Regions from separate parts of the Psychrobacillus sp. 05T411 genome, predicted to be linked through region 1. Evidence: riboswitches for the same ligand, from Rfam matches in the RefSeq annotation. Region 1 holds a riboswitch; each other region holds the start of a gene.

What was found. Region 1 has a riboswitch for S-adenosylmethionine ahead of mtnK (S-methyl-5-thioribose kinase). Riboswitches for the same ligand answer to the same signal wherever they lie in the genome.
Region 2: it holds a riboswitch for S-adenosylmethionine, as region 1 does, so the genes downstream of both, AC1DFT_RS06155 (methionine biosynthesis PLP-dependent protein) here and mtnK (S-methyl-5-thioribose kinase) in region 1, are expected to answer to the same signal.
Region 3: it holds a riboswitch for S-adenosylmethionine, as region 1 does, so the genes downstream of both, AC1DFT_RS04385 (bifunctional homocysteine S-methyltransferase/methylenetetrahydrofolate reductase) here and mtnK (S-methyl-5-thioribose kinase) in region 1, are expected to answer to the same signal.

Annotation. Positions count from the first base shown of each region.
Region 1 is NZ_JBFTLO010000038.1:6,756-12,137, reverse strand. Features, by position in the region: gene AC1DFT_RS18890 (1,2-dihydroxy-3-keto-5-methylthiopentene dioxygenase) at 123-656, opposite strand; gene AC1DFT_RS18885 (methylthioribulose 1-phosphate dehydratase) at 672-1,289, opposite strand; gene AC1DFT_RS18880 (2-hydroxy-3-keto-5-methylthiopentenyl-1-phosphate phosphatase) at 1,286-1,951, opposite strand; gene AC1DFT_RS18875 (2,3-diketo-5-methylthiopentyl-1-phosphate enolase) at 1,957-3,171, opposite strand; SAM riboswitch class I at 3,252-3,357, opposite strand; SAM riboswitch class I at 3,534-3,688, shown strand; gene mtnK (S-methyl-5-thioribose kinase) at 3,761-4,951, shown strand; gene mtnA (S-methyl-5-thioribose-1-phosphate isomerase) at 4,948-5,382, shown strand, end outside.
Region 2 is NZ_JBFTLO010000006.1:13,498-21,288, reverse strand. Features, by position in the region: gene AC1DFT_RS06165 (5-methyltetrahydropteroyltriglutamate--homocysteine S-methyltransferase) at 21-1,127, opposite strand; gene metC (cystathionine beta-lyase) at 1,129-2,316, opposite strand; gene AC1DFT_RS06155 (methionine biosynthesis PLP-dependent protein) at 2,313-3,434, opposite strand; SAM riboswitch class I at 3,513-3,619, opposite strand; gene AC1DFT_RS06150 (ABC transporter ATP-binding protein) at 4,587-6,326, opposite strand; gene AC1DFT_RS06145 (ABC transporter permease subunit) at 6,520-7,791, shown strand, end outside.
Region 3 is NZ_JBFTLO010000004.1:37,571-45,361, reverse strand. Features, by position in the region: gene AC1DFT_RS04420 (substrate-binding domain-containing protein) at 1-307, shown strand, start outside; gene deoC (deoxyribose-phosphate aldolase) at 322-993, shown strand; gene AC1DFT_RS04410 (hypothetical protein) at 1,117-1,248, shown strand; gene kynU (kynureninase) at 1,490-2,770, shown strand; gene kynA (tryptophan 2,3-dioxygenase) at 2,785-3,627, shown strand; gene kynB (arylformamidase) at 3,634-4,263, shown strand; gene AC1DFT_RS04390 (protoporphyrinogen oxidase) at 4,452-5,837, shown strand; SAM riboswitch class I at 5,997-6,102, shown strand; gene AC1DFT_RS04385 (bifunctional homocysteine S-methyltransferase/methylenetetrahydrofolate reductase) at 6,178-7,791, shown strand, end outside.

The DNA.
Region 1 (5,382 bases):
CTTACGTCACCTTCACATTATACTCTTTCCAATGAATTTGTAAATAAAAGTACCCGCTATTTACATAATAATTGATAAAAAACTCCTGAATTGCTTTTTACGGCAATTTAGGAGTTTTAGGGTTAGCTATTAGCAACTTCGTCTTGGTAAACTGGTACCCAACCTTCCGTCGTTACAAAAATTCGAACTGCAACAACTTTGCGGTCTTCTGCAAGGGTGAAATAATGCGTAATATTCTCAGGAACAGAGATTAAATCTCCAGGAGTTAAATGAACTTCAAAGAAACGCTCATCTTTTCCTTGGATGATAAAGACTCCATGACCACTTACAATATAACGAACTTCATCGTCCGTATGGATATGTTTGCGTTCAAAATTTTTCAACAGCTCATCTAAGTTTGGATTAGAATCGGATAAGGAAATAATATCGGATGCTTGATAGCCACGTCGTTTTGAAATATCATCAATTTCCGCTTGAAAAGCTTGTAGAATTTCCTCTTTTTCTGCATCGTTAAGATCAAATTTTTCACGAAGATGGACTGGTAATTTTTCAATATCCCAATGTTCATAAACTACTTCTTGGTTTTCTAAAAATGCTGCAACCTCGTTTTGTGCTTCAATTGTTTCATTTGTTCCTTGAATTTTAATAATCGCCATTTCAATCTTCCTCTCTTATTTTGATCTTAGTTGAAGTAATGCTAATTGATACTGAAATAAAAACTCACAAGCTTCTAATAGTTTCTTTGCTTCGAAACCGTCTTTACCCCAAACAGTGATTCCATGATTTCGGATTAATACGGCTCCTTTATCAGCGTGTATATGGGAACTAAATTCTTCTGTCAGCTTGGGAATGTCTGCGTGATTTGGAATAATAGGAATAGAGAGCAACGCATCCTCTTCCCATAAACCAAAAGCTTTAATAAGTTCTTGACCTTGAAAGTCAATTTTCCCATCATCACCGTATATTTCAGAAATGACATTATTTGCGACTGTATGAACATGAAGACTACAGCCAGCAGAGGTTTTGTCATATATGGCACAGTGCAGTAATGTTTCTGCAGATGGTTTTAAATCGGTCTTTTCCACTGGATTTCCGATACCGTTTACTAGTAAGAAGTCTTCCGTTGTTCGCTTCTTTTTATCTTTTCCACTAGCAGTTACTAAAAATTGTAGTGGTTGATCGCTCACTTTTATCGCTAAATTTCCACTAGTTCCCATGAACCAATCTCGTATAGCTAGTTCATCTTTTATGTCTGCTAGTTCATCCCATTTGCTTTGAAGTGCTGTCATATTTCCGCACCTAACTTTGCATCTATAGTATTAATGACATCATGGAAGCTTTCAAACGGTTCATAAGGAATATGAAGTTCTTCGCATTTTTCAATGAGGAAATCCCGTGCAATTACAATGTCTGCTAATTTAGCAGCTTCTAAATCCGTAATAGAATCTCCAATGACAACACTTAACGAATCACTGTCTTTTAGTTTGCGAATAATGGATGGCTTGCAACAACCACAGCCTTGATTTGTACATTGCCCATCACATTCATATGGGAAGTTAATGCGTATCGATTCCCCCGAAAAGTCCGATTCATTGCAATAAATATCTGAAAAAGGCCCGAATGGTTCAAGCATTGGATGCACGAAAAAATCGATTCCTCCACTCACAATGTAGAGGGGGATATTGTTTTGTTTTGTATATGAAACAAATTCAGCAAAACCATCGCGAATTTGTGCTTGCTCTAACAAAAAAGAAATAATTTGCTCTTTCAATGAAGTAGGAAGTAATGCAAACATTTGGGCTACCCCTTCACGAATCGATTGCTTTTGCCCAAGAATATTCTCTTTAATCGGCAAATATTCGGGAGGTGCAAACTTTTTCATAATCGAGATGATATTATCTTTAGTCGTAATAGTGCCATCAAAATCGCAAAAGATGACTAGTTTTTTCAAAGTGATTACCCCCATAATTCAATTGCTGAGTTGAGTTCAACATGCTGTTTTGCCGCTTCTGAAAGTGGAATTCCAGCAAGTACGGCTTCCACAGCTTGTCTGAAGGCAAGGCCTCCGCCAATCGCACCAGCTGGATGTCCATGTACCCCGCCCCCGGCATTGATAATGCTATCAATTCCATAGTCTTGCATTAATAGAGGTACTAAACTAGGGTGAATACCTGCAGAAGGAACTGGGAAAGTTTGTTTTACAGTACTTGCTTTTGTTAGCTCTTCTCCTAAAGAAAGAGCTGCTTTTTTCTCAAGTGCTACACTACCGTAAGGAGAAGGGAATAATGAAAAATCAGCCCCGGCATAGCGTGTTAGTTTGCCAAGTAAAAGAGATGTTGCAACTCCGTAAAATGGGGAAGAAGTGAAAGCACCACTATATGCGGGATGTGCCATAAATGGTAGTTGAATCTCATCGTCTTCTACAAGTTCTTGAAGTACGTCCAGCCCGTATGCATGAACGTTTAGTAGTAAAGCATCTGCTCCAAGTTCTTTCGCTATTTTCGCCTTTTCACGTAGCTGTGAGGTCCGTCCAGATAAATTCACTGCATAAAGCGTTCGATGTCCTGTTTCTTCATACACTTGATCTAACACTTCTTTGGCAGTTGTAATTCGCTTCTCAAAAGGTGTCAATGGATTGTCGAAAAGGATCTCATCGTCTTTTACTAAATCGACTCCTCCAAGTGCCTGATGTCGAAGCTGTTCTGCTAGATAGTTGATATCTCGTCCAATGACGCCTTTGAATATACTCATGATGAGTGGTCGATCATGTACATTTAACAAGTTTCTTATATGCTCGATACCAAATCTTGGCCCAGGAAACTGAGCTAAAAGTTCTGGTGAAAATTCTAAGTCTAATAGTTTTACTTCACCGTCTAATGATAACTTGCCAAAAACGGTCGTTAAAATGGCAGGCAAATCAGCGGAAAAGTTAGCACTAGGATACGCTATTTTTATCTCTGCTCTAATTTGTTCTGGTTTAGATGGATGTAGTACATTTTCAAACTCCGTAATCGATACAACATTCCCTTTATGCTGTTTTAATTGTTGTTGTTCCAATAATGGTAAATCCGTCCACGAACCAATCGTTAAACCTAAAGCAATGCCCTCTGCTTTTTTTTCAAATGATCCTGGATTCCCATACAATTGATAAACAGAAGTTACTCCACTCATGATTTCAATCTCCTTTAAAGTCAAATTCCCTATAAATAAAAAAACCTCTTCAAATAAGAAGAGGTTAAACGTTTAACGACTTCTTATTTCTCAGTCGATCGACTGCAAGAATTAGCACCGTATCCATTGGTTGGACCGGTTGCCGGGTATCATAGGGCTCGTCCCTCCACCTGCTCTAAATAAGAAAAAATATTAAATTAAGATTTCAGTTAATTGTCAAAGTAATAATGATTATTTCATGCAATCGAAGTAATGTCAATATAGTATTTAGATTTTTTATAAAATTAAAAAAGCCGGTTGACATTTCTTTTTCAAATATGCTAGGATTCTAATCAAATAACATTACGTAAAAAATAATAGCACTCTTATCAAGAGCAGGCAGAGGGTAATGGCCCGATGAAGCCCAGCAACCGACCGTAATACCGTTGTGAGACGGGGCGCTTTTTGCGCCGAGATAACAATCTCTTAAGGCACGGTGCTAATTCCATCAGAAAGGAAACTTTCTGAAAGATAAGAGGCGAGAAATCTCTTATTCTACGCCTCTTTCTTTGGAAAGAGGTTTTTATTTTGTGAAGAAAGGTAGAGAAAAATGACAATTGCAACGAAGAAACAATATGAATCTTTAACAGAAGAGCAGGCAATCGTATATGTCAAACAACAAGGTCTATTTTCAAATGAATTGGAATTAGAGTGTAGTGAAATTGGTGATGGTAATTTAAACTATGTTTTTCGCATTCGGGATCCTAAAAGCGGAAAAGGAATCATTATAAAACAAGCATTACCGTATGCAAAAGTAGTTGGTGAAAGTTGGCCACTAACATTAAAGCGTGCACAAATTGAAGCCAATGCATTAAAAAAACACGGGCAATTTGCGGCAGGGCTAGTACCTGAAGTATATGTAATGGATGAAGACTTGGCGATTACAGTGATGGAAGACTTATCCCATTTGACTATTGCAAGAGAAGGATTGATCCGTTTGGAATCCTATCCGAAGTTAGCGACTGATATTGGGGAATATCTTGCACAAACCTTATTTCATACGTCTGATTTTGCATTACATCCTTTTGAAAAAAAGAAACTAGTTTCAGAGTTTTCCAATCCCGAGCTATGTAAAATTACAGAAGATCTAATTTTCACGGATCCATTTTTTGATCTTGAAACAAATGATTTTGAACCTTCGTTGCGAGTAGATGTAGAAGCTATTTGGAGTAATGAGCTTTTAAAATTGGAAGTCGCGAAATTGAAGAAAAGCTTTTTAACCGAAGCGGAAGCATTACTCCATGGAGATTTGCATACAGGGAGTATTTTTGCGAGTGAAACCGAAACGAAAGTAATTGATCCGGAGTTTGCTTTTTATGGACCAATTGGCTTTGATGTTGGACTATTTCTAGCTAACCTAATCTTTCAAACGATTACAAGAGAAGGGGAGGAGCGAGTTGTAATCCTTCACCATATCGAAAAGACATGGGAAGTATTTTCGTCTAAGTTTTCGGAACTTTGGCAAAAAGAGGCGGTTGAATCATATAAAGATACGCAAGGATTTGAAGCATATGTACTGGATAAAGTGTTCCAAGATACACTGGGCTTTGCTGGTTGCGAATTAATTCGACGTACAATCGGTTTAGCGCATGTGAAAGACTTGGATGGAATCGTAGACGACGCACAAAGAATTTTGGCGAAGAAACAAGCTTTACATTTAGGAGAATTATTTATCTTAAAGCGTAAAGAAATTAGTTCAATCCAGGCAGTAATCGACTTACTAGAGGAGTTGCAAAAATGAGTATTCCGTTATCAATCAAATGGAACAACCAGCGGCTCGAAATACTGGACCAACAGAAACTACCACTTGAGGTGGAATATGTAACACTGGAAACACTGGAAGATGTGTATGATGCCATCATTACGTTAAAAGTACGTGGAGCTCCGGCAATCGGCATTACTGCTTCCTATGGGTTAGCAGCAGCGGCACAGTATTACGAAACAAATTCTTTAGAAGAATTCCATCAATTATTAAGTAAAGATACGCTATATTTAGCAGAATCTAGACCAACAGCCGTCAATTTAGTGTGGGCTTTAGAGCGTTTACGTGGTGCAGTAGAGCAGGCAGAAACTGTGCAAGAAGCGAAGAAGCAGTTGTTAGAAGAAGCGGATAATATATACGAGGAGGATGAGGCATCTTGCCGTGCTATTGGTGAATATGCTTTATCTTTA
Region 2 (7,791 bases), on a different contig from region 1:
TCGCGTTTTTGATTGTTAAGTTATTTCCAAGCATCCTCAGCAATACGTACCACATGGCGAATTTTTTCCCATTGTTCTTCTTCCGTTAAAATATTTCCTTCTTCTGTTGAAGAGAACCCGCATTGTGGACTTAAGCAAAGTTGCTCAAGTGGGGCATACTTAGTAGCTTCTTCAATTCTTGCCTTCACTTCATCTGCATTTTCAAGTGCTCCGTGCTTAGAAGTGATCAATCCTAACACGATGTATAAATCCGGACGACTAATATGACGAAGCGGTTCAAAGTCACCAGAGCGTTCATCATCAAACTCTAGGAATAAACCATCTACATCTAAGCCGTTAAAAATAGTTTCCGACACAAGTTCATAGCTACCGCTTGTAATATAAGTAGAACGGAAATTCCCGCGACAAATATGCATGGTAACAAGCATATCATCCGGTCTTTTCGCAATGGATTCATTTATCGCACGCGCTGAAAGCTCTAGGGCCTCCTCCACACTAAGTCCTCTTTCTTTAAGTCCAGCAATACCTTCCTCCGAGAAAGAAGTTGCCCATGACGTGTCATCGATTTGTAAATAACGACAGCCTTCATCGTACAATGCTTGGATAAACCCTTGGTAGGCAGTGATTAAATCAGCGAATAATTCTGCATCACTACTGTAAACACCTTCTTCAATAGTTGCACGATAGTATAGCATATTCGGGCTTGGTATAGTAAATTTAGCAACAGCGTCACCAGCCACACTTTGTAAAAACTTAAAGTGGTCGATCATATAGTGTGTGCTAAATCCAATTTTTCCAGTTACTTTAATACCATGTGCACGAGTTTGCACGCCTTTAAACGAAAGTCCTTTGTCTGTTTCATAAAATTCGACGCCATCTAAGCCACCAAGGAAGTCAAAATGCCACCATTTACGGCGGAATTCACCGTCAGTTACTGATTGAAGACCCGCTTCTTTTTGTTTGACAACAAGTTTCGTAATTTCTTCGTCTTCAATTTGTTTTAATTGATTTGCAGTAATTTCATTATTTTCAAATTGTGTACGTGCTTCTTTTAAACGTGTTGGTCGTAAAAAACTACCTACGTGATCTGCACGAAATGGTGCTTTTTGGATTAATTGTTTTGTCATGTTAAATTCCTACTTTCTGTTTTATATTAGATGCGATTGCTAGTGCTTGGTCGAAGTCTGCGATTAGATCGTCTACATGCTCCAGACCAACAGAGAACCTTAAAAGGCCATCTGTAATTCCTCTTTTTTCACGTTCATCCTTAGGTATTGCAGCATGAGACATGGTAGCAGGGTAGGAAAGAATGGATTCGACTCCACCAAGACTTACTGCGAAAACTGGAATTTGAAGGCTTTCTGTAAAAGCTTTCGCTGTTTCCCTGTCCGGAAGTTGGAAAGATAATACTGCCCCTGGACTTTTCGATTGTTTAGCATGAATCTCGTATCCGGGATGTGTAGCTAAGCCTGGGTATAACACTTCCTCCACTAAAGGATGATTAGTTAAATAGGTCGCAAGTTTTTGTGCTGACTCGGTTGATTGCGTCAAGCGTGCCCCCATTGTTTTAATGCCTTGAATTAATGAAAAAGAATCTTGTGCCCCTAAAATGGCACCGAAAGAGTTTTGGATAAATCCTAATCGATTTCCAAGTTCCTCATCTTTTGTAACAGCTAGCCCAGCAATTATATCGCTATGGCCAGATAAAAATTTCGTAGCACTATGTAAAACGATATCCACACCTAGATCAAGCGGACGTTGATAAAGAGGGGTCATGAAAGTGTTGTCTAGAAAGGTCAAACAATCATTTGCTTTTGCAAGTGCCACAATTGCATCGATATCGGTAATACCTAATCGTGGGTTTGCAGGTGTCTCGATATAAAGGACTTTCGTATTTGGACGAATCGCTTTTTCAACTGCTGCTGCATTTGTAAAATCGGCAAATGTATGGTCAATGCCGAATCTTGGTAAAACTACTGTGATGAAACGATAAGTGCCTCCATATACTTCTTCTGTTACAACGATATGATCGCCAGAAGAAAGAAGCATTAAAGCAGAGGAGATTGCCGCAATCCCAGAAGCAAAAGCAAAACCTCTTGTGCCACCTTCTAATTCTGCGATCGTTTTTTCAAGGGCGTCTCTTGTCGGGTTGCCGGATCTACTGTAGTCGTATGGTCCAAAGCTATCAAAACTTTCTTGGTGGAACGTAGAAGATAAATAGATTGGTACATTTACTGCACCTGTTTTTTGTTCATAATTCCCACGTGTGGAAGCAGTGATTAAGCTAGTTTCTAAACTTTCTTTAACAGTACTCATGAATGAATCACATCCCTTTCTAATTTTGCAAAAACTTGTTTCAAATCCGCAATTATATCTTCTGCTTCTTCCACTCCAACTGAGAAGCGTAGCAAACTATTATCCACACCTCGTGCAATACGTTCATCTTCTGGAATTTCAGCATGCGTTTGCGTAGCAGGGTATGTAATAAAGCTTTCGACACCACCCAAACTTTCCGCGAAAACGATTAATTGAAGGTTTTTTAAAAAAGGTCCAACCCATTCGCTTTTTTGTAAGCGGAACGAAAGCATGCCACCAATTCCAGGGTAAAGAACATCCTTTATAGCCGTTTCATTTCGCAAAAATTCCACGATTTTCTTCGCATTAGCATCATGCTGTTTCATGCGTAAGTGGAGTGTTTTTAAACCGCGTATTAATAACCATGAATCGAAAGGGGAGAGAACTGCTCCTATTGCATTATGATTTATAAGTAATTTTTCGCTAAGTGTTTTCCCTTTAGTTACAACAAGACCAGCCAGCACATCATTATGCCCACCAATATATTTCGTTGCGCTATGCATCACAATGTCTGCCCCTAGTTCTATTGGGCGTCGTAAATAAGGAGTTAAGAACGTATTATCCACAATCAGTAGTAATTGATACTTTTTGGCCAAGACGCTGTATTGTGCAATATCAATATCTTGCATAAGTGGATTTGTAGGCGTTTCAATAAAAATTGCTTTTGTGTTTTTCGTTATTAATGCTTCTACTTCTGCGACGGAGTCAAATTTAGCGTAAGACGTGCAAATATTGTAAGCGTCGGCATATTGATCGAACAGGCGATATGTTCCTCCATAAAGGTCATCGGGCGCAATAAGCTCGTCTCCAGATCGGAAAAGCGACAATATTAACTGGATTGCTGCCATACCCGAGCCACAGGCAAAGCCGGCATCTCCGCCTTCTAGTTTGGCAATTCCTTCTTCTAAAATTGCGCGCGTTGGATTTTTTGTACGTGTGTAGTCGTACCCAGTAGATTGGCCAAGCCCAGCATGTATATAAGCTGTTGATAGATGAATAGGTGGATTGACGGCACCTGTCAGCGGGTCACTATGATTTCCTAATTGAACTAATTCGGTTTCTAAAGATTTTTTTGTCATGAATAATCATCCTTTTCAAATAAAATAAAAAGAGGATTCCCTGTAAGAAGAGAATCCTCAAAAAAATTGAAGTTTGTCTTCTTATCTTCTAGACGGAGTACGTCTATTGGAGTTAGCACCATACCTAAACTTGGCTGGTTGCTGAGACATCTTCGGGCCAATCCCTCCGTCTCTCTGGATAAGAAATAAAATATGAAATTTTCAAAATCTTGAATTTCAATTAGTTTACCATGGTAAGTAAATTAATACAAGATGTATTTTATACGGGTGAAGTTAACTATTTTATACCGGTTTCGTTCATCAAGAAAAAACATGAATTGTACGTATGTGTTTCAATTCACTTTTTAGGGACACTGCGACGTAGTGCGTTGAATAAAGTGTCCGCTGTGATTTTCGCTGCAGGACGGACGCTTTCCACGGGGTGAGCGATGAGCCTTCACCGCCGCTTGCGCGTACGTTGTGAAGTCTCATCATGCTCACTTAATCCCGTTGGAGTCGCCACCTGCAGCGAAAATCAATGGAAATTGCCCAATTATCCATACCATCCCGTTAAAAAACAAAATTTCAACCAGTTTTTCCATTGCATGCATCCAATAAATGGCTTAGGGCAACCAACCGATGACTGGGAGCAACCAGTTCTACTACGAAAGCAACTAAATCAACACGAGAGCAACCAAATTACTCGTGAAAGCAACCAATTCTCAAAATGGCTCTTTACTCGATGTGAGACAACTATAATTCTTACATATTATAGGAATTATATGTCTTAAAGCCCGTCAAACACGCCTGGCCGGCATCTACTCGACTGGTTTGTCGTGTTCAGCTGCCTTATTGTCGCGTTCGCAGTGGATATTGTCTCGTTCAACCATTTATTGTTAATTTCAGATACTGATAAGTAAGTAAGTACCATTGATTTTCGCTGCAGACGTCGACTCCTGCCGGATGAGTGGGCTAATGAGACATCTTAGGCGTACGCCTAAGGGCGGCGGGGATGGCTCATCGCTCACCCGGCGGAAAGCGTACGACTGTAGCGAAAATCCTAGCGGTCACCCAATAGGTCTTTTACCACGCAGTGTCCCAATAATAAGCACAAATTAGTTCTCGATGATCCATTGAAAAAGAGGAAACTAGCGACGCATGTGAATTTAGTTCTTACATTTTCGGTATTGCAACCCAATGATCTTTTGATACTTCTACTAGTTCTGAGTTTTGCAATTGATATTTGTCCTTCCCGGTATCCTCTTCCATAAGGGTCCGCTTTTTCTTTGCTTCGACTTTCGGATCGGGTATTGGAATAGCAGATAACAATGCCTTCGTATATGGATGCTGTGGGTTGGCATATAATTCTTCGCTTTCCGCAAGCTCTACGATTTTTCCTGCATACATCACCGCAACTCTATCACTAATATGCTTAACCATGGATAAATCATGCGCGATAAAAAGATAAGTAAGCCCTAAACGATGTTGAAGATCCTCTAATAATTCAACTATTTGTGATTGAATGGATGCATCTAGCGCGGCAAGGGGTTCGTCGCAAACGATAAAATCAGGTTCTACCGCAAGTGCCCGGGCAATTCCAATTCTTTGACGCTGACCGCCGGAAAACTCATGTGGATAACGCATCGCATGACTTGGTTCTAATCCTACCATCACAAGTAATTCTTCCACTCTCTTTTTGCGTTCTTCCTTATTTTTACTTAAACGATGTATATCTAATGCCTGCCCAATAATATCCAATACTTTAAAGCGCGGGTTAAGGGATGAATATGGATCTTGGAAAATCATTTGCATATGGCGGCGCATTGTTGTCATTTCCTCTTTGTTAAGCCGGTTAATAGCCATGCCTTGATATAATATGTCTCCGTCAGTCGGTTCATGAAGACGTAAAATAGCACGTCCTGTAGTTGATTTACCCGAGCCGGATTCACCTACTAAACCTAAAGTTTCTCCTGGTTTTATAAAAAAGCTAATATTATCCACAGCTTTAAGTACATTCCCTTTTCCAACTTGGAAATGCTGTTTCAGCGATTTTACGTCCAGTAATGGTTTTCCTTCTTCGATTTCATGTGAACGTAAAGAAGGGCGTTTTGGTTTTTTCTTCTCATCCAAGCGAGGAAGAGCATTTAGCAATCTTTTTGTGTATGTATGTTTGGGACTTTCAAAAATTTCTTCTGTTGTTCCTGTTTCCACAATTTTTCCATCTTTCATGACAGCTACACGGTCGCACATACCTGCAACGACCCCTAAATCATGGGTGATAAGAATGATGGAGGTGCCAAAACGTTTTTGCATATCTTTCATGAGATTTAATATTTGTGCTTGAATGGTTACATCAAGGGCAGTCGTTGGCTCATCCGCTATGAGAAGTGCAGGACGACAAGCTAAAGCGATTGCAATCATAGCACGTTGGCGCATGCCCCCAGAGAACTCATGTGGATATTGATTGAAACGTTCTTCACTGTTTTTTATACCAACGAGCTTCAATAGTTCGATTGTTTGTTTTTTCGCTTCTTTTTTGGAAAGTTTTTGATGTTTTATTAAACTCTCCGCTATTTGTTTACCTATTCGAATAGTAGGATTAAGAGAGGTCATTGGGTCTTGGAAAATCATACTTATATGGCGTCCGCGGATATTCTCCATTTCTTTCTCCGTTTTATGTACTAGACTTTCTCCGAGAAATTCAATTTCTCCATTTTTCATAAAGGAGGGAGGGGACGGTAAAAGCCGCATGATGGATCTTGCAGTGACACTTTTTCCACTGCCGGATTCTCCAACAATACCAAGTGTTTCCCCTTTTTTTACTTCAAAACTTACACCTTGTACAGCTTCAAATTCTTTGTCACTCGTTAGAAATGAGACACTTAAATCATTTACCTTTAAAACCGTCTCCAACTAAAACACCTACCTAATTATTTTATGTAATTTATATGGAATGCCATTGACTTAATAAAAGTTCGAATCTATACTATACAATACCACTCGGATTTATACAATAAGAGGGAGGAGGAATATTGCGGTGGAAACAAAAAGCCAATCATTGTATAAATTAGGCTTTTCTGAAGTGCTTATCTATACATACGGAAAGATGGTACAGCGGAATACATTTAACTATTTATTGTTCATACTAGGTTTTCCTGTACATCTAATAACTCTTCTTTTCTATCGATCAAAACAGAAAAAAGATACATATTATTCAATCCTAGAAGAAATAAAAGCATCTTTCATCGCATCTGGAATAGAAAATGAATGGAGAAATGAATATAAGGAACAGTATATCCGTAAGCAAGCTTTTTTTAACAGGCAAGTAAAGGAACAAGAAATGAATGATGAAATAAATAAGCTTGTAGAAGAAAGATTTACGAAGGAACTAAAAGAAAAAGCAAATGAAATAAGTGAACAAAAAGGGATTAGGCAGCTAACATATCATACATATTTTCAAAGTTTGCTTGAAAAACCATTCTTTTTATTACTAACTTTCATTCCAGGAATTTTAATGTATTTGTTACTTGTGATCTATAGCAATGCGTATGTGCAATTTATTTTTGAACGATTAATTATGAGTGTCTTTGTTATAGCGGGAGTTTCTATTTTAGTATTTACGATTTTGTATTTATCACCATTCGATTCAGCGGCGAACTTACTCGGTGAGGCAGCTACAAAAGAGCAAATTGCCGCGTTCAATCAAATGCATGGATTGGATCTACCGTATTTGTCCCAACTATGGAATGCACTAAAAGGAATTGCAACGTTCAATTTGGGAGCTTCCTTTACGGGCAATGAAGATGTAGCAACTAGTATAGCGAATAAATTTCCGATAACATTAATCATTGCAGTTCTTTCCTTGTTAATGGCAGTAGTAATAGCGATTCCAGTTGGAATTATTTCTGCAACAAGACAGAATTCCTTTTTGGATTATTCCTTTATGTTCATTGCATTAATAGGATTATCAATTCCTAATTTTTGGCAAGGACTCATTTTTATATTAAATTTCTCGATTAAGCTGCAATGGCTTCCAGCGACTTATAGTCCGCAAAACTGGTTATCTATTATTATGCCAGTTATTGTGCTAGGTACTGGTCTTACTGCATCCGTCGCTAGAATGACGAGATCCTCCATGTTAGAAATCATTAATGAAGACTATATCATTACAGCAAAAGCAAAAGGACTTAATGAGCGACAGGTACTTTGGAAACATGCTGTAGGGAATGCAATGATTCCGATTATTACAGTTATTGGTTTGCTTTTCGGGGGAATGCTCGGGGGAGCGGCGGTAACGGAGAAAGTATTCAATATTAGCGGGATTGGAAGTTATATAGTGGATAAGCAATTTATCCCTGATATTCCGGCAATTATGGGT
Region 3 (7,791 bases), on a different contig from region 1:
TGCACATAATGATGATATGGCTCTGGGTGCTGTTCAAGTATTAACTCAAATGGGTAAAATAAATGAGGTCCAAGTAGTCGGAGTTGATGGATTAATGGAAGCTGTTAAAAAAATTGCAGATGGTTCATTCCAAGCAACTGTGATTAATGATCCTATTTCACTTGGATCTCTAGCAATTCAAACAGCAATTAAAGCAGGAAATGGCGAAGAAGTAGATAAAATTATGAATGCTGAGACAGGTTTAATCGATGAATCGAATGTTAATAATTATGTTGACGATTCGAAGAAATTTGCCGAAGTAAAATAATGGAGGGAATAATTATGACAATTGCATCTATGATCGATCATACGCTATTAAAGGCAGATGCCACAAATGAACAGATTGAAAAGCTATGTCAAGAGGCGGCACAATATGAATTTGCTACCGTTTGTGTAAATCCACATTACGTATCACGCTCGGCAGAATTGTTAGCTAATACAAAAGTAAAGGTTTGCACGGTGATTGGGTTCCCATTAGGTGCCAACAAAACAGCTGTTAAACTATTGGAAATGGAACTGGCCGTGCAGGATGGAGCAGAAGAAATCGATTATGTTATTAATATTAGTGATGTTAAAAATGGCCATTTCCATAGCGTGAAAAACGAAATGAAGCAATTTCTAGAAATTAAAGAAAAATACCCAGATCTTACTATTAAGATTATTTTAGAAGTATGTTATTTAACAAATGATGAAATATCAAAAGTATCGTGGATTGCAAGAGAGTGTGGTATTGATTATGTGAAAACTTCAACAGGATTTGGAAGTGGCGGAGCAACGGAAGAATCTGTTCAAATTATGAATGAAGTATCTGGTGAACAAGTTAAGGTAAAAGCATCCGGAGGAATTCGAACAGCTGAGGACGCTCAAAAATATCTATCTATGGGCGTATCAAGAATTGGGACCAGCAACGGAGTCTCTATCGTTAATGGTACTTTATCAACAAGCGACTATTAATAATGAGGGTATAAAAACATTCGAAGATAAGTAACTGGGAAAAGCACTTACTATGCTTTTCCTTTTTTGTATAATCTCTTTTTTGATGGCCAGACTAACTGAAAAGAAAGGATGAGTAATTAGATGAAAGATAACACATTTGCAGATCTTGATCGTGAGCAGTTGCAAGAGCTGAATGAACTGGAAGAGAAACTTGGGGTCATGCTAGTTGCTTACGATACTCCAAGTGCATCTAGTGAAATTCCAACCACATAATATTTTTCAAGTTATTAATAAGAAAGAGGGCTGTCTCCTAGTTAGTAAATGGACTATGAGACAGCTTCTTTTTTTGAGTGGGATATTTTTCTAACTAATAAAGTTGAGGGCAATATCAAAATCATAACTAGCTCCTTTCGTCAGTCTAATCATAGTTTAATTGACACTACATAACATAGAACATATCATTAAGTTCAGTAGAAAGAATTTTCAAAATAATCGATGTGGATGGTGATAAGGGATGATTGAGAGAGAAATAACGTTGGAATATGCAAAGAAATTAGATGAGCTGGATGCTTTAAAAAAATTTCGTGAGGAGTTTTATGTGCAGCCAGATGTTATTTATATGGATGGGAATTCTTTAGGGGTATTGTCAAAACGAGCGGAACAGTCACTGCTCATCTTACTAGATTCATGGAAGAAATACGGGATCGATGGGTGGACGCAAGGGGAGCATCCATGGTTTTATTTCTCCGATAGGTTAAGTGAAATGTGTGCGCCACTTGTTGGAGCTTCAAAGCAAGAAGTGATTATTACTGGTTCTACCACATCGAATTTACATCAATTAATCGCCAGTTTTTATCATCCGGAAGGGGCACGCACGAAAATTTTAGCAGATGAGTTGAACTTTCCTTCTGATTTGTATGCGATTGGTAGTCAGTTATCTTTGCATGGATACAATCCTGAGGAGCATATGAAATTAGTAAAAAGTCGTGATGGGGACACGCTAAACGAAGCGGATATAGTAGAAGCAATGAAAGAAGATGTAGCGCTTATTGTTTTGCCGAGCGTGTTATATAGAAGTGGTCAAATTTTAAGTATAAAAGAGTTGACGAAAGCGGCGCATGAACGAAATATTTTAATTGGCTTTGACTTATGTCACTCGATCGGATCTATTCCACATCAGTTAGATGATTGGGATGTGGACTTTGCTTTTTGGTGTAATTACAAACATTTAAACGGAGGACCTGGAGCCGTTGGAGGCTTATATGTGAATCAAAAACATTTCGGACAAAAACCAGGACTTGCTGGATGGTTTGGTTCTGACAAAGAAAAGCAGTTTGATCTTTCGATTCAAATGACACCCGCAACTGATGCGAGTGCTTACCAAATCGGGACGCCAAATATATTAAGTGCCGCTCCATTATATGGTTCACTGGAAATATTCGCAGAGGCAGGGATAGATGCCATTCGTGATAAATCATTGAAATTAACGGATTATATGACATTACTAATAGAAGAAGAGTTGAGTGACCATCAGTTTATGATTGCCAGTCCAAAAGAACATAACCGTCGAGGGGGTCATATATATTTAGTGCATGAAGAAGCAGCACGTATTTGTAAAGCATTAAAGGAATTTCAAGTCATTCCAGATTTCCGTTCTCCAAATGGTATTCGTTTAGCGCCGCTTGCATTATATAACTCTTTTGAAGATGTATGGAAAACAGTGCAAATTCTAAAGAAAATAATGAAAGAAGAGGCATATAAAAAATTCGAAAATAAGCGAGATGTTGTTGCTTAAAAAGGAGGGGTTAAATGGCAGAGAATAATTCGGATCCGAAAAGTGAAAAAGGAATTCACACTGATTTTCGAGATGATATGACTTACGGTGATTATCTGCAGCTTGATAGCATTTTATCGAGTCAAAAACGGTTATCGGGCCATCATGACGAAATGTTATTTATTGTAATTCACCAAGTAAGCGAGCTTTGGATGAAGTTAATATTGCACGAATTAACTAATGCTATCCAAGCAATTTCAGATGATAAAATGCAAGCTGCCTTTAAGATGCTCGCTCGTGTGACGAAAATCCAAACACAGATTATTCAAGCTTGGGATGTATTATCAACATTAACGCCAGCTGAGTATTTAGAGTTTCGGGATACACTAGGAAAAGCATCTGGATTTCAATCATACCAGTACCGACAAATTGAATTTGCACTGGGCTATAAAACGAAGCATATTCTGAAAATCTACGAACAAGATACAGCCTTACATGAGCAGCTAGAAAAAGCGTTCCATGCACCGAGCATTTATGATGTGTCTATCCAAGCACTAGCAAAAGCAGGATTTGCGCTGAATCCGGCGGTTGTGAAGCGTGACTATTCCGTAACGTATAGTGGAGATAAGTCGGTTGCGAGTGCTTGGAAGGAAGTCTATTTAAATGTGGATAAGTACTGGAATTTGTATCAGTTAGCAGAAAAGCTCGTAGATGTGGAGGACTGGCTACAACAGTGGCGCTTCCGCCATATGAAAACAGTGGAACGTATTATTGGTTTTAAAACTGGAACAGGTGGTTCATCCGGCGTGAATTATTTACGTAAAGTGCTGGATCATCGATTTTTCCCTGAATTATGGGATTTGAGAACGAATTTATAGCGGGGGTTGGCAATGACAAAATGGATAGATATTTCACAAGCCTTTTCAAATAAAATCGGTACTTGGCCAGGCGATACGCCATTTCAATTTGAACTTGCATATACGAAAGAACAGACTGGTTCCGTTAATATAGGACGAATCACAACGAGTGTGCATACAGGGACGCATGCCGATGCTCCGTTTCATTTTGATAACCAAGCACCGACAATTGAACAGCTCGATATTAATATTTATATTGGACGTGCAAAAGTAGTGGATGTGACGGGATTAGAGTTAATTGGAAGAGAAGAGTTGCAAGTGTTTGATCTCGATGGCGCGGAACGATTACTTTTAAAAACAGCTAAAACGATTAATGAGGAACAATTTCCAACAAAAATTCCCCTATTAAAAGAAAATATAGGTGCGTTTTTGCAGGAAAAAGGTATCTTTTTAATCGGAGTCGACCATCCTTCAGTTGATGATTTGAATAGTAAAGACTTGCCAGCTCATCATGCGCTTTATCGTCATGGGGTGCATATTTTAGAAAATCTATCATTACTAGATATTGATCCTGGTGATTATGAACTAATAGCCTTGCCTCTTAGGATTCAAGGTGCAGATGGAAGTCCGGTACGTGCAGTAATACGTCCATTATGAGAAAATCCTTCTATTAGCAATGCTAGCTGATAGAAGGATTTTTTTGTGAATTTGACGAAATGGAAAACTATTGCGGATTTCTAATGGAATAGGGAAAGAATAGTGAGGTAAATCATACCGCATATTTTATATAATGATTATACTAGAGGTAGTGAATAATACCGGATTTAAGACAAGGAGTGAGCATTTTGAAAAAAGTAATTGTGATTGGCGGAGGAATTACAGGACTTTCTGCTATGCACTATTTGCAAAAGCTTAAAATAGAAAAAGCCTTAGATATAGAGTTAGTTTTAGTGGAATCGAATGATTATTTAGGGGGAAAAATTCATTCTGTCCGTAATGGAGAGTTTATCATGGAAACCGGAGCAGACTCCATTGTTGCACGCAATGCAGGAGTTTTGCCTTTAGTCGAAGAGTTAAATTTACAAGACGAACTTGTCTATAATGCAACAGGTATTTCTTATATATATACGAATAATGAGTTGCACGCCATCCCTGCGGATACGGTATTTGGTATACCAACGAGTGAGGAATCGTTAGAAAGTAGCACATTAGTTTCTGAAGAAGGTAAAGAAGAGGCGTTGAAAGATTTTGAGTTGCCTAATGAAAGCTTTACAAAAGATAGCTCGATTGGATCTTTTTTAGAGCATTTCTTAGGTAAAGAGTTAGTGGAAAAACAAATAGCACCTGTCCTATCAGGTGTATATTCTGGAAATCTAGATAAGCTAACACTGGCTTCCACATTACCTTATTTAGTAGATTATAAAGATGAATACGGTAGCATTATCAAAGGTTTAGAAGCGAATAAAGAAAAATTCCAAAGTGCTTCCAATAAAAAGTTTATTTCTTTTAAAAATGGCCTTTCTGCATTAATAGATCGCTTAGAAAAAGAGCTAAGCGATGCTACTATTTTAAAAGGAGTACACACAACGAAAGTTGCGAAAAATGAAGATAGATATGAGGTTTCCTTTTCTAATCATGAGTCAATCGAAGCAGATTACGTTATATTAACAACTCCACATAATGTGGCACAAAGTCTATTGCAAGACGAAGAATTGGACGCTGATTTTAATAAACTAAAAAATTCATCTCTCATTAGTATTTATCTCGGGTTTGACATTCCGGATGAACAGCTTCCTGCTGAAGGTACCGGCTTTATCGTTTCCGAAAATAGCGATGTGAAATGCAATGCGTGTACATGGACAAGTCGCAAGTGGAAGCATACATCTGAAAATAGCCATTTGCTTGTTCGTATGTTCTACAAAAGCACAAATCCTGCATTTGAAAAGATGAAAGATATGCGTGAGGAAGAGTTAGTTCAAGTCGCTTTACAAGATATCGAAAAGAGCTTGAAATTAACTGGGAAGCCTCAAGTTGTCGAAGTGACCAAATGGAATGATTTAATGCCAAATTATCACTTAGAGCATGGACAAGCGGTTCAATCTTTGAAGGAGAAAATGGCAGTTGTGATGCCTAATGTGGTACTGGCTGGATGTTCGTATTATGGGGTTGGCATCGGTGCTTGTATTCAAAATGGGAAAGATACAGCAGCGTTAATTGGTGCAAGAATTTAATTTTAGATGATATTGTAGGGCCAAAATTCAATTTTGGTCCTATTTTTATTGGCATAAATCGATAAATCGCCAGTTAAATATAAAGAAAATTCTAAAATGTACTTGACGCTTTAGTTTATTAAAGGTACGATATGTCTAACTAAAAAACTGAATATTTAATTCTTATCAAGAGAAGCTGAGGGACTGGCCCTGTGAAGCTTCAGCAACCTGCCGTTTAGGTCAGGTGCTAAATCCAGCAGACATATAATAGTCTGAAAGATGAGAAGGGACGAATTATTATACTCGTAAAGCCTTCTTTTTAAAAGTGGGCTTTTTTTTATTGTAGAGAGGATGGGTGCGAGTGGGATTGTTAGATAAACTACAAACAAGTGTGTTAACGGCAGATGGAGCAATGGGGACGCTGCTATATTCTTATGGAATTGACTATTGCAATGAGGAACTAAACATCGAAAGACCAGAAATTATCGAGAAGATCCACCAGGACTATATCACAGCAGGTGCAGATATTATCCAAACGAATACATACGGCGCAAATGCGATTAAATTGGCCAGATACGGCTTAGAAAATAAAGTGAAGGAAATCAATGAAGCGGCAATTCAAATCGCTAAACGAGCTGCTGCACCGGGTAGACAGTTTGTGCTAGGAACAATAGGGGGAATACGGGGCATTCGTAAAAGTGATGCAACGTTAGCCGAAATTATTCAAATGGTTGATGGGCAAGCGAGTCACTTGCTTACTGGCAATCCGGATGGACTATTACTCGAAACGTATTATGATTTTGAAGAATTATCTGCAACAGTTACTCATTTAAGAAAGTTGACGGACACACCAATCATAGCGCAAGTATCCATGCATGAGCCAGGCATATTGCAAAATGGTTTATCACTGAATGACGCATTACAACAACTTGATGTATTAGGTGCAGACGTTGTTGGAGTCAATTGCCGTCTAGGTCCTTTCCATACCATACAAGCACTAGAGGGAGTTACACTTCCGAAAAATGCGTTCCTTTCAGCTTTTCCGAATGCAAGTTTACTGGATATGGAGGATGGTCGCATAGTGTACGAATCAGAGGCCGATTATTTTGGTCGTGCAGCATTGCTTCTCCGTGAAGAAGGCGTTCGATTGATAGGTGGATGTTGTGGAACGACTCCAAAGCATATCGAAGCTGCGAAAAAAAGAATTGGCCAATTACCCCCATTAAAAGCGAAAGTTGTTGCTCCTAAAAAGCCGATTATCATTCGTGAAGCAGAGCCAAATATCAACGAGGCTCTTCATGAAAAAGCACAAAAAGAACGGACTATAATTGTAGAACTAGACACACCGCGACACCTAGATACGACAACATTTATGGAAGGTGCAAGTAAACTCTACGATGCTGGTGTTGATGCTGTGACAATGGCGGATAATTCACTTGCTTCCCCTCGCATTAGCAATATGGCGATGGGATCTATGTTAAAGCTACAAAATAATATTCGACCGCTTGCACATATTACTTGTCGCGATCGCAATCTTATTGGCCTCCAATCGCATTTAATGGGGCTGGATGCGCTTGGTATTCATGACATCTTAGCGGTAACAGGTGACCCAACAAAAATTGGTGACTTCCCGGGTGCTACAAGTGTTTATGACGTTTCAAGTTTGGAATTAATTCAATTAATTAAGCAATTAAACGAAGGTATTTCATTCTCAGGGAAATCGCTTCGAAAGAAGGCAAACTTCTCTATAGCAGCGGCTTTTAATCCAAATGTTCGAGTCTTAGACCGTGCTGTAAAACGATTAGAGAAGAAAATCGAATGTGGTGCCGATTATTTCATCACGCAACCTGTCTACACAAAAGAAAAAATTCAAGAAATTTATGAGGCAACCAAACATTTAGCAACTCCTATTTTCATCGGTATTATGCCGCTAACAAATATTCGAAATTCCGAGTTCTTGCACAATGAAGTACCG